DNA from 3 places in the Brassicibacter mesophilus genome. Region 2 is predicted to be linked to each of the others. Evidence: riboswitches for the same ligand, from Rfam matches in the RefSeq annotation. Region 2 holds a riboswitch; each other region holds the start of a gene.
What was found. Region 2 has a riboswitch for thiamine pyrophosphate ahead of thiW (energy coupling factor transporter S component ThiW). Riboswitches for the same ligand answer to the same signal wherever they lie in the genome.
Positions count from the first base shown of each region.

Region 1: another riboswitch for thiamine pyrophosphate. It lies ahead of thiC (phosphomethylpyrimidine synthase ThiC); the one in region 2 lies ahead of thiW (energy coupling factor transporter S component ThiW).
Region 3: another riboswitch for thiamine pyrophosphate. It lies ahead of thiT (energy-coupled thiamine transporter ThiT); the one in region 2 lies ahead of thiW (energy coupling factor transporter S component ThiW).

Region 1 is NZ_JBNPXI010000029.1:14,428-18,799, forward strand. It holds gene HNR33_RS20165 (hypothetical protein) at 1-549, opposite strand, end outside; gene thiC (phosphomethylpyrimidine synthase ThiC) at 717-2,012, opposite strand; TPP riboswitch at 2,135-2,237, opposite strand; gene HNR33_RS20175 (glutathionylspermidine synthase family protein) at 2,316-3,635, opposite strand; gene HNR33_RS20180 (glutamate--cysteine ligase) at 3,623-4,372, opposite strand, start outside.
Region 2 is NZ_JBNPXI010000015.1:64,446-68,817, forward strand. It holds gene cytX (putative hydroxymethylpyrimidine transporter CytX) at 1-294, opposite strand, end outside; gene thiD (bifunctional hydroxymethylpyrimidine kinase/phosphomethylpyrimidine kinase) at 287-1,093, opposite strand; gene thiW (energy coupling factor transporter S component ThiW) at 1,109-1,594, opposite strand; TPP riboswitch at 1,690-1,800, opposite strand; gene HNR33_RS15075 (MFS transporter) at 2,281-3,489, shown strand; gene HNR33_RS15080 (hemerythrin domain-containing protein) at 3,513-4,070, opposite strand; gene HNR33_RS15085 (ribonucleoside triphosphate reductase) at 4,298-4,372, shown strand, end outside.
Region 3 is NZ_JBNPXI010000002.1:397,294-401,665, reverse strand. It holds gene pknB (Stk1 family PASTA domain-containing Ser/Thr kinase) at 1-582, shown strand, start outside; gene rsgA (ribosome small subunit-dependent GTPase A) at 598-1,473, shown strand; gene rpe (ribulose-phosphate 3-epimerase) at 1,475-2,122, shown strand; TPP riboswitch at 2,173-2,275, shown strand; gene thiT (energy-coupled thiamine transporter ThiT) at 2,392-2,943, shown strand; gene HNR33_RS04600 (thiamine diphosphokinase) at 2,957-3,592, shown strand; gene HNR33_RS04595 (hypothetical protein) at 3,686-3,865, shown strand; gene rpmB (50S ribosomal protein L28) at 3,998-4,189, opposite strand.

The sequences.
Region 1 (4,372 bases), on a different contig from region 2:
TTTATATACGAGGTCATGTTCAACTTCAGACCACGCATGCATTAGAACAGATGCTACTTGTATTTCAACATTAGCTTGACAATATTTTGCTTCATCTTGTTCAATTTGAGTAGCCTTTAGATTGATCCTGTAATGAGTCGCATGGTATCCAGAAAACATTTTTTGATATTTAGGACCAAATGAATTACCCTCAGATATTTTATTCCCACTGTTTTGTGGAAATTTTTTTATTTCTTTAACTTTAAACTTTGACTTTATAAACCTTTCTATCTTTTCCTTATCACTTGGGAAATATAAAGCTATCCTTACGCCAGCTAAATCTACTATATCTGAATATATGTCATCTACGCATTCATACTTTTTACTTTGACTTCTTTTGATAAGCTTATCTTTTAGGCGGTCTACTCTTTTGACTCTATATGTTACAATAGCTCTTATTCCAGCTTTTTCAAGCTCGTTTTCACATATCTGTGCACAAATTCTTGCGGTTCTTTCATAAAAATCTATTTCTCTAACATACTGATTAATAAACTTTTCAACTACATCCATTGCTATTCCTCCTATAAGATTGCTGCAATTATAAAGCTATAACAATAATTATACCTTATACTATTAAAACAGACAAATGTATTAAACAATATAAAAAAACTCCTTCTATTCATTAATTAAAATGTACGAAGGAGTTTTTTATATTATATTATATTATATTAAGTATTCTAGATATCCACTTTTTTACCAGAGATGACACTATTTATGTTCTTTACAGCACACATCTTTCCACACATAGTACACGTACTTCCATCATGTGATGAGTTTTTTCTATAATCTTTTGCTTTTCCAGAATTTAAAGCCAGATTAAACATTTCATTCCAATCAAGAGCAGCTCTTGCTTCACTCATTTTTCTATCCCAATCTGCTGCTCCAGGAATGCCCTTAGCTATATCTGCTGCATGAGCTGCAATTTTTGCTGCAATAATTCCTTGTTTCATATCTTCTAGCGTTGGAAGTCTTAGATGTTCTGCTGGCGTTACATAACATAAGAAATCTGCACCTGTAGAGGCAGCTATTGCTCCACCAATAGCCGAAGTTATATGGTCATATCCAGGAGCTATATCTGTTACTATGGGCCCAAGAACATAAAAAGGAGCACCGTGGCATAACTTTTTCTGTAGCTTCATATTAGCCTCTATTTCATTTATAGGCATATGTCCTGGTCCTTCGATAATGATCTGTACATCTTTATTCCATGCCATTTTTGTTAGCTCCCCAAGTGTAATAAGCTCTTCAATTTGAGAAGCATCAGTAGAGTCTGCTATAGACCCTGGTCTACATGCATCTCCTAAACTTATTGTAACATCATGCTTTCTACATATTTCTAACAATCTATCATAATGCTCATAGAATGGATTTTCATTGCCTGTAATTTCCATCCAAGCATATAATAAAGAACCTCCACGAGAAACAATATTAGTAAGTCTTGGATTTACTTTAAATCTCTCAACTGCTCTTTTATTTAAGCCAACATGAATAGTAAGAAAATCTACACCTTCTTCAGCATGAGCTTCAACTACTTTAAAAAATTCATCAGCTGTAATATCAGCCAGTTCTTTTCCTAAAAACCCTATAGCATCATACATTGGAACTGTACCTATCATTGCAGGCGAAAATTCTATAAGCTTACGTCTAAAATCTTTAGTATCTCCATATGAACTTAAGTCCATAATTGCTTCTGCTCCCATTTCTATAGCCACTTTTACCTTTTCAAGTTCATCTTCATAATTTATACAATCTTTTGATATACCAAGGTTAACATTAATTTTTGTTTTTAATCCCTTTCCAACACCCTTTGGCTTTAGAGATTTGTGGTTTTTGTTAGCAGGAATTACGACTTGTCCAGTTGCTACAAGTTTTATTAAATCCTCAACTCTTATATTTTCCTCTAATGCTACTGCCTGTAATTCTTTAGTTACAATACCTTTTTTTGCAGCTTCCATCTGTGTTGACCATTCCATAATATTCCTCCATTCGTTTATGAATTATTAATAGTGCGCAAAAAAATACAGCACCAAAAAATTTGGCACTGAGGGGCTAATTGCAGGCAAAAAAGGACTTACCAGCATGGATAAGCCCTATCATTCTTAGAATATTGCTTTCCCTACGGCGGTATTAACCGCGTCAGGTTCAATGGGTTAAGGATTCTTTCCTCTCTCAGCCTATCGGCACCCCCAGCACCAAGTATATATTTTAAACTTATTATATCATAATACTTTGCTAAGTCAACATACAACATAGATATATAATCTGATACTTTCTGCTTATTCTACCAATAGATTTGGAACAGTATAGTATCCATGTAGCCCAGATATTATACTATTTTTACCTATTCTAGTATATAATCCAGCTAGTTTTTCGTTATACATAAACAATCCTATTATATGCCCAAATTTACTTACTTTAAGCTCATCTTTTTCGAGCTCAATAAAGTCTCTAGTATATGGTATGCAAAATTCCTGCAATAGATAGTCATTATTCCAGCATTGATCTAGTTTTTCTTTCCACTGGTTTTGTGTGAAGTCTCTTCCAGCATACACGCCTTTAGAAGCATATAAATCTACTGGCTTAATAATGTATTTATCTTTGTTGTTTAATGCTTCTTCATATATTATCTTATTCCCACTAAGTTCTTTAGTATAAGGGATATGAGCTTTAATATATTTCTTTTCTTCATCCGTGAATAATTCTTGTGTATCTTCATCGTGAAGAATCTTAAATATTATCTTATTATGCATTATCTGTGATTTAACTGGACCAATTACACAAACAGCTTTATCTCTATATGCATTTATTAAGTCCTGTATTTCTTCGCTTCGCTCTATAAGCTCTCTAGTTACAATTCTTCTATAGATCAAATCAATCTTCATGTCATTAAAGAACAATTCACTACCATCATACCGTAATTCTCTAGGATCTACAATTTCTGTTCTATATCCACGTTCAATATATGCCTTTTTAAATTCTTCAAATTCAGCTGGAGTTCCACTCTCTTCAAAATCTACAATGGCCACATTAGGTTTTTCTATTTTATCATTAAACCTCTTAAAAGTTTCAATACTTTCATCAACCCACTTATATATGAGCTCAAAATAACTTAGTCTATATTTTTTTTGCATCCTTTTTGCTGGCTCTGCCTCTAAAAGTATTCTAGCAATTGTATTATCTTCATTCATAGCTGATGATCCATCAGTATTGAGTTCACAAAACTTGAACTCCTCTCCTCCTCCATAAAAGATATCAAATCTTCCAATAGGGACGTTAATATCATACCCGTGATCAACTAGTATAAGCTCTTCTAAAAGTTTAGGATACCCAAATTTCAATCTAAACTCAGATGATTCCTTGTATTTGTCAACTACTTTATTTGTTATTGACATTAAAGTTCGTCCGATATTTTCAAATGTTTCTATGTCCTGCTTAGTAAAAATCATTGGTTGATATAAAAATGGAATTGGCTTTCCTTTATATTTTGCATTAGAGTTCGCAACCTTCTCTACTGTTTTTTTATAGTCCTCAAGAAAGTTATTATCATCATTTTTAACTATTTCAATATACTCGTTAGTGAGTTTTATTGCATCCACAGCTCATCACCTCTATCAAGTTTATTATTTATAAAACACCACTTAAGCGCTTCTTTTTTACCTAATTCAAGCCTCTGTTTAGTGATTTGTGAAGGAACTTTTCTACTATTAATCATGTCTTCTAAAGGCATTAAATACTCTTTTTCTATGTCACTAAGCTTGTCTTTTGAAATAGCTATAAGCCATTTACCAACTTCATACACTGATTTATCTTTTATATTAGTATATAATCCTTTTTCAACAATATCTTTTTTAGCTGCATTAATGTCATCAATATTCAAAGTTTTAACGTATTCATAGACTTTGTCTAAGTTACTTTGATCATATAAAATACCTTTCCACAATGCAATAGCAGCAAAATTCAGTGGATATGGTACTGCATCCATCATCCTTACTTCGATATATTTTTTAGTTCTCACATCTGGAAAAACCATTGTTAATACATGCTCTAACTCTTTTAGTAAGTAATCCTCCGGATTAAATATTTCTTTATATATCTTTTTATCAGTAAATATAATTGATTCTCCATTATCAATAAATATAGGAGGTTTATTTAAAATGTATTCTGCATATTGTTCATATCCAAATAAGCCACCAAATGTCTTATCTACAATTCCGCACCTATCACTATCACAGTTCTCCCAGATAATATTTCTCAAGCAATGCTCACTTGATTCATTACCCTCAAAAAAAGGAGAGTTATCAAACATTGCATATATAACTGGCGAAAGTGCATT
Region 2 (4,372 bases):
CCAACCGATTAGCTGCATCACATTCAAAATAGAGAATAAATATGAGCCATATAAACCAAATGATATTCTAGTAGACATTATAGATGGCAGCTTCTCTTTTATCCCAATGACTCCACCTAATATCAGAATAGTTGTACCAATTAAATGGCCAATAAGAATTGCAATCAAACCATTTTTGAATCCTATTGGGGCTAATAGTCCACCAGTAAGAATTTCAGCTATTGATATAGATGCACCAAACCAAAGCATAAAAAAACTTATTAATGAGAGGTTACTGTTTTCTGTATTATTCATTTATTACACCAGCCCTTTTGTATAAAGTATAAAAATGATTTGTAGGGCCAACGCCTTTGCCTAGAGATAATGAATGCTTTATTGCTGTAGTTATATAATCTTTAGCATTAGCAACTGATATTTCTATTGAATAGTCTTTAGCAAGATTTGAAGCAATGGCTGATGATAAAGTGCATCCAGTACCATGAGTATTTTTTGTATTTATTCTTTCTGTTTTAAAATATTTGAATTCAGTGCCCTTATATAGAACATCAGTAGCATCATTTTCCATGTGGCCGCCCTTTATAAGTACATTTTTTGCCCCTAATGCATGTATTTTTATGGCAGCTTCTTGCATTTGCTCTAAATTGCTTATACTCATCCCAGATATAACTTCAGCTTCTGGAATATTTGGCGTAGCTATTGTAGCTAAAGGTAAAAGTTCACTTATCAGAGTTTCTTTTGCTTCCGGTACAAGCAAATCATATCCACTTTTTGAAATCATAACAGGGTCTAGTACAATATTTTGAGGATTGTATTTCTTTAGCTTTCTTGCTATAGCCTTTATAGTATCTATCTGTGAAACCATTCCAATTTTTAAAGCATGTACTTCGATATCATCAAATATTGCATCAATCTGTCTTTCAATCATATCTACGGAAATATCTTGTACCCCAAAAACTCCTTGAGTATTTTGAGCTGTAATAGCAGTTATTACACTCATTCCAAAAACACCGTGAGCAGAGAAGGTTTTTAAATCTGCTTGTATTCCAGCTCCGCCACTACTATCTGAACCAGCTATAGTTAATACATTTCTCATTATGAGCACCTCTTTTTATATATTTTTAAGTATTTTACTTGAATCTAAAGCTTTTAATAGGCCGTAACCAATTATTGTACCTCCAATTGTACTTACCATGAAAGGCAATACGAAGAATAATATTGCTACATCTTTACCCATGAATAGCTTTGCTACTGGATATGCAGCTAATGCACCTAAAAAACCAGTTCCCAATACTTCACCTAATGAAGCTATTGATTGTTTGCCAGTTTTTTTGTATAAGAAACCAGCTAAAAGTGCACCAATCATACTACCCGGAAAAGCTAGCAAAGAGCCCGTACCAAGAATATTTCTAAGTAATGAAGTTAAAAATGCATTGGCAACTGCATACCAAGGTCCTAGAATTACTGCAGATAGTATATTGATAGTGTGTTGTATAGGGAAACATTTTGCCACACCAACAGGAATATAAAATATATGACCCGTTAATGTACCGAGTGCTATGAGAAGAGCAGATAAGGTAAGCTTTTTTGTCTTCATAAACATCCCTCCCTTCAAAAAAATATTTGTACTAGAGGATGTTGGGATAAATAAAAAAGCATAAACCCCAGAATAAGGATTTATGCTTAAACTTAAACATAAATATATAACTTTCCTACGCTGGCATTATCCAGATCAGGTTGAGGGTCAAAGACTTTATAGGGTCTTTATCTCAGCTGGCCTTTCCAGCCCCCCTAGTACATAATCGCGTTTTCAATTTTCATAACAATATTAACACATATATCAGTATTGTTCAATAATAAAAATTCTTTTATTGACTGATATATAATGTACATTAATAGTATTGTTCGAATAATAGAAATGTTATATAATTATAGTATTAGGTTATAAGGAGGTGTAAAGATTGAACTTTAAGTGTATGGTTGGTATTTTGGACTATTTGTATACAGTTAAGTCTATAACACATGTTGTTAGGTATACAAGGGAGGAGTGTGTCCAAAAACAAATATTATGTCAACCACGTACTAGTGAAATCTTTACATAGGCTTGTTGTTCAGTAAACATATATACTAATATATATCGTTATTGCATAATATTATTTTTGATATATGGCCCTAAGTAAATTTTACTTAGGGGTTTTTGTATGCATTCTTGGTGGGAGGGAGTAAATATAATTAGAGATTAAGAATAAAAAACTATGATTTATGAATTAGGAGAGATAAAGTATGGATTATATAAATAGATTAAAAAGCAATATTAATAAGAACTATGTATTTGTTTTATTAAAAAATTTGGATTTAACTCAGGGTATTTGGATGATATATTTAGCGACAAAAGGAATGTCATTAGTACAACTAGGGATGCTTGAAGGTATTTTTCATGTTACTTCATTCTTGATGGAGGTTCCAACTGGGCTTGTAGCAGATATTTATGGGAGGAAAACTAGTCGTATTTGTGGAAGACTATTTTCTCTAATTAGCATAGCACTAATGATATTTTCAGATGGGTTCTATTTGTTTGCATTATCATTTGTTTTTTCTGCACTTTCATATAATCTTGAGTCAGGTGCTGGAGATGCGCTGATATATGATTCACTAAAAGAAGTAGATGAAGAAGAAAAATATATGAAAGTGGCTGGTAAGCAGGAGGTATTTTTTCAGTTTGGAAAGGTGGTTGCTTATATTGTAGGTGGTTATTTAGCTACTAAAAGCTACTATTTCGCATTTTCAGTGACTGCATTTTTTATTATAGTAACAATTATTCAAGCTTTTTCATTTACTGAGCCTGATATTGAGCTTGGGCATAAGCATGAGGATACTATTGCTACAATACTAAAAAAACAAGTTACAGATAGTCTTAAAGCAATAAAGGAAAATAAAAAAGTAGGTTTTTTTATAATCTTTACAGAGATTATATTAGCTTTTGGAACAAGTTTATTTTTCTACCTTCAGAATTATTTAAAAGACAGTGGATACACTGAGTTAAACATAGGAATAATGTTTGCAGCATCTTCATTGATTGAAGCATTTATTGCTTCACAAGCTTTCAGAATTGAAGGATTTATAAAAGAAAAAGGGATACTGCTTTTTATGCCTATATTGTGTATGGGTTGTGTTTGGGGAATTGCTTTGAGTGGGTATCCTTCAGTATTCTTTATACTTATGATGGCGGTAGAAGGGTTAATTTATGTTGCAATGAGTGATTATATAAATAAGCTTATTCCTAGTAAAAACAGAGCGACTATATTATCTCTTTCTAGTATGGTTTTTAGTTTCTTCATGATATTTATTTTTCCCATGATAGGTAAAATTGGTGATATATACTCATTAAATATTGCATTTAGATTTCTAGCAGTAATTGGCTCAATATTAGCTGTATCAAATTTTTTATTAGTGCTAAAACTAGAAAATAGAAAGCAGCCAGTAGATATATAAAATAAGTGGTCCATATGGACCACTTATTTTATATATTTTTCTTCTAGCTTATTTACTAGTTCAATATACTTTTTCTTTACTTCAATATGCTGTTTAGTTTCTTCAAAGGTTTCAAACTGCCTATCAAGCTTTTTAAGAGTCTCTTTTTTAAGGTTATTGCTTGCAAATTTGTATATCATATTATCTTCTTTGTCTATATGCTTATTAAGAAGATTTGCGTATCCAACTGCATTTGCTATTATGTCAATTGTTGCTTCATTATTACCAGCTTGATGAGCTTTAAGTGCAGCTTCAAGCTCTCTAACAAAGCTCCTACCATAGTCATGCTCAATGAACATTCCCTGAATAGGTCCTTTTCCTATCTTTTCAGATAACTCAGCATCCATGTCTTTAAACAGCATATCTTCTTCCTTACCATGATGATATTTATCAGCATAGTTTCTTATGAAATCAATTATGGAATAAAGATCATCATAAGGAATTTCTATTCCTTCAACTATACTTAGGCATATTTTTCTTACAATCTTAAGTATTTTTTTGATATTTTTATGCTCATTTACCAATATGTCTATTGAATTCAAAGTATTCACCTCTGTAAAATTTGTATATTATATTTATATCCCTATTTTGATAAATTAATCATACTCAAATAAACGCTAGTTCTTCTGTCCTAAATTAAAAAAATGGCGGTAGAAATATGAGAACATAAGTTGTATGTATTGGATAATTATTTTATAATAAAAGTGGGCCATATACTATATATACTGTATGTGGCCCATTACTACCACAATATAAAGGGGTTGATGGCTTGATTACAAGGATTCAGAAGAGAAACGGAGATATTGTAGACTTTGATATTTTAAAAATAGAAAATGCAATATTT
Region 3 (4,372 bases), on a different contig from region 2:
AATGTAAGTTTTGATTTTAGTGATATACCAAAAGACTATGTAATAAGTCAAGATCCTAAAGCGGATACTGAAGTAGCAGAAGGAACAAAAATAAATATTATTGTGAGTCAGGGTCCCAAAATAGAATATAAAGTGATGCCTAAACTTGTAGGTAAGAATATTGAAGACGCAAAGAAAGAAATAGCATCTAGTGGATTATCAATCGGCGAAATAAAATCTGAAGAAAATGAGAATATAGAAAAAGATGTTGTAATATGGCAAAGTTATACTGCTGGAACAGAAGTAGAAGAAAATACACCTATAGATTTATTAGTGAGTTTGGGTGCAGAAGAAACAGAAGATACAGAAAGTAATGAAGGGCAAGAAAATACGCAGGCGTTATATATTAAATTACCTAAAGATAAAGAAGAAGTTGAGGTAAAAGTGTATAAAATCCAAGATGACGTGAAGGATTTGATATATAACAATAAGCATAAGACAAGTGAGGATACTATTAGAGTACCAATAAGTGGTCAGGGTAAAGTTAAGCTAGAAATTTACTTTGATGGTGTGTTCCATATGGGAAATGAATATACTTTTTAGGAGGCTTAAATATTAATGCTAGAAGGAATAATCATAAAGGGAATTGGCGGATTTTACTATGTAAATGATGGCAATACAATCTATGAATGTAGAGCTAGAGGAATATTTCGTAAAGATAAGACTACTCCTTTAGTAGGCGACAAAGTTCAAATTAGAATAAGTAGCGAAGATGATACTGGATATATAGAAAAGATTTATGATAGGTCTACTGAGTTGATAAGGCCACCCGTTGCAAATGTAAATCAGGCAATAATAGTATTTGCTTCTAAAGCACCAGAACCTAACCTTTGGTTATTAGATAGATTTTTGCTTCTAGCATCTTATCAAAAACTTGATGTAACAGTCTGTATAAACAAAAGTGATCTTTCATCAGAAGATGAGCTAGAAAATTTTGCTAATATTTATAAAAAAGCAGGGATCGATATTATAGTAACTAGCTGCAAAAATAAAACGGGGATACCAGAATTAAGGGAGTTGCTAAAAGATAAAATAACTGTCTTTGCTGGTCCTTCAGGAGTAGGTAAATCTACTTTACTCAATAACATTCAAGCTGATTTAAAACTGCAAACTGGTGAAATAAGTCATAAAACTAATAGAGGTAAACATACTACAAGACATGTTGAATTAATTGAATTAGAAATCGGAGGATGGGTAGTTGACACTCCAGGGTTTAGTTCACTAGATTTGGATTTTTTAAATGAAGAAGATCTTGAAGGTTATTTCGATGAGATTAATGAACTTAAACACCTATGTAAATTTACTGGGTGCAAGCACTATAAGGAACCAAATTGTGCAGTAAAATCTGCTGTTTCAAATGGAGACATTAGTGAGTCTAGATACAATAATTATTTAAACTTTTTACATGAAATAAGAGATAACAGGAGGTATTAATATGATAAAAATTGCGCCCTCAATACTATCAGCTGATTTTAGTAGGTTAGCAGAACAAATTGAGCAAATAGAAAAAGGTGGAGCTGACATAGTACATCTTGATGTTATGGATGGACATTTTGTACCTAATATTACATTTGGACCACCTGTTATTAAAAAATTAAGAAATATAACAAAATTACCTTTTGATATACACTTAATGATTGAAAAACCAGAACGATATATAGAAGAATTTGCCAAAGCTGGTGCAGATATTATAACAGTACACCAAGAAGCATCTGTTCATTTGCACAGAACGATTCAACAGATAAAAGCTTGTGGTGTAAAAGCAGGAGTTGCACTTAATCCTTCAACCTCCTTGGATACCATTAAATATATATTAAATGATATAGACATGGTATTAATCATGACTGTAAATCCAGGGTTTGGAGGACAGTCATTTATTAAACAAATGGGAGACAAGATACTTGAGCTAAGGAAGTTAATTGATAGACTAGGGTTAAATATTGATATTGAAGTAGATGGTGGAATTAAGCTAGACAACATTAAAGAGGTTATTGGATATGGTGCAACAATTGCTGTTGCAGGATCAGCTATATTTGGTGCTGATAATATAATTGAAGCAACTAATAAATTTAAGAACATATAACTTTACAACGACTAAAATGATGTTATAATTAATATGAAAGATAAATATGAGTATTTCACTAGGGGAGCTACATGGCTGAGAGGAGACTAATTTGTTTCGACCCTATAACCTGATCTAGTTAGTACTAGCGTAGGGAAGTGGTTATTTATGTAAACTACTAAAACATTACCCTATTTGATAATGTTTTAATTTTACTAAATATTTCTTTTGAAATTGCTAGTAGAACCTCTCTAGGGGATATTCAAAAAAACACGTGGAGGGGTATTTATATGAATAATAAGAATAATGTGAGATTTTTGACTGAGAGCGGAGTAATGATAGCTCTTGCTTCAATTTTGAGTATGATCAAAGTATATGAAGCACCTTTCGGAGGTTCGGTTACAGCTGGAAGTATGATACCAATAATTATAATTGCATTACGTTGGGGAACTTTACGTGGTTTATTTGCTGGATTAGTATACGGGATTATTCAAGCAATAATAGATCCTTATATTGTTCACCCTGTACAGTTTTTTTTAGACTATCCAGTAGCTTTTAGTGTATTAGGTGTTGCTGGGTTATTTAGATACTTTGTTATAAAAAAAGCAGGTAGCGGTAAACTTGAATATGTATCAGTAGTACTTGGGGTTTTTGTTGCAGTATTAGGAAGAATGATTGCACATGTTTTATCAGGAGTTGTATTTTTCAAAGAATTTGCTGGAGATCAAAACCCTTGGATATATTCAATTTTATACAATGGTGGCTATTTAAGTATAGAATTAATTGTTTCCATAATAATAATATTATTATTATGGAAAACCTTAAGAAAAGAAATAGCATAAAGAGAGTGATTATATGAGATCTGTTATAATTTCTAATGGAAACTTTGAAAGTATTGATATTAATAATATAATAGCCAATAATTCTGATATGATAATATGTGCTGACGGAGGAGCAAAGCATATAATAAATACTGGTATTATTCCAGATGTTATTGTAGGAGATATGGATTCGATTCCTAAAGATGTATTAAAGACTTATGAAAATATGAATATAAAACTATATAAACATCCTGTAAAAAAGGATAAAACTGACACTGAATTAGCGGTTGATTATGCCATAGAGCATGGATCGACTGAGATCATCTTACTAGGAGTTACAGGAACAAGATTAGATCATACTTTAGCTAATATAATGCTTCTTTATAAATTATTAAAAAATAATATAAAAGCAAAAATAATTGATTCCCATAATGAAATATCTATAATAGATAAAAGTGGACAAATTGAAAAAGGGATATATCCATATGTATCTTTAATACCTCTTACAGTGAATGAAAATAAAGTGACATTAAAAGGGTTTGAATATGAGACCTATGAAGAGCACTTTAAATTAGGTTCAAGCTATGGTATTAGCAATAGCTTGGTTAAAGATAAAGGTGATGTATATATAGAAGATGGTTTGTTTATTATTATAAAGTCAAAGGATTGATTCTAGAAATCGGCTGAAAAGCCGATTTTTTTGTAACATTTTATTGGCTAGAGAATAATATGTATTATAGTAGCCTTTAGAGAGGTGTTGTATATGAGGAAATTTAAATTTAGGAGATGTCCATCTAGATATAATTTCAAAAAGACATTAGGAATTATTTTAGCTGTTGTTGGAGTAATAATCATAATACAAGTTGTCCCTGTTTCATTATGGATATTTTTATTAGGGATTTTACTTGTTTGCTTAGGTTGGTTACTATTTAAAATGCTATAGCTTATAAATGATTTTTTAAAATAGGGGAGGGAATGAAGTGAAAATACTAGTTATAAAGCTCCCTAGAGCAATTAGCAGGATATTATTGCGAAAAAAAAGAAAACAGGCTTCCAATTCATAGGAAGCCTACTTTTATAACGCTCTTTCTACATTACCAGATCTTATACATCTTGTACAAACATATATTCTCTTAGGAGCTCCATTAACAATAGCTTTTATTCTACGTACATTTGGAGACCAAGTTCTATTACTTTTACGGTTAGAGAAAGTTACTAAATGTCCAGAAACTTTACCCTTTCCACATACTTCACAGAATTTTGCCACATCGAACACCTCCTCAACTTCTTAAATTGCATAATTTCCAATATTTATAATCATTAAGTCAACACACTCTATTGTAACACATCTAAGTTTAATTTTGCAATATAAAGATAATAATATACTAAAAATCATTATAGATATTATAAAGTTGAAGATAATAGGATTATAATGTAGAATATAATTATA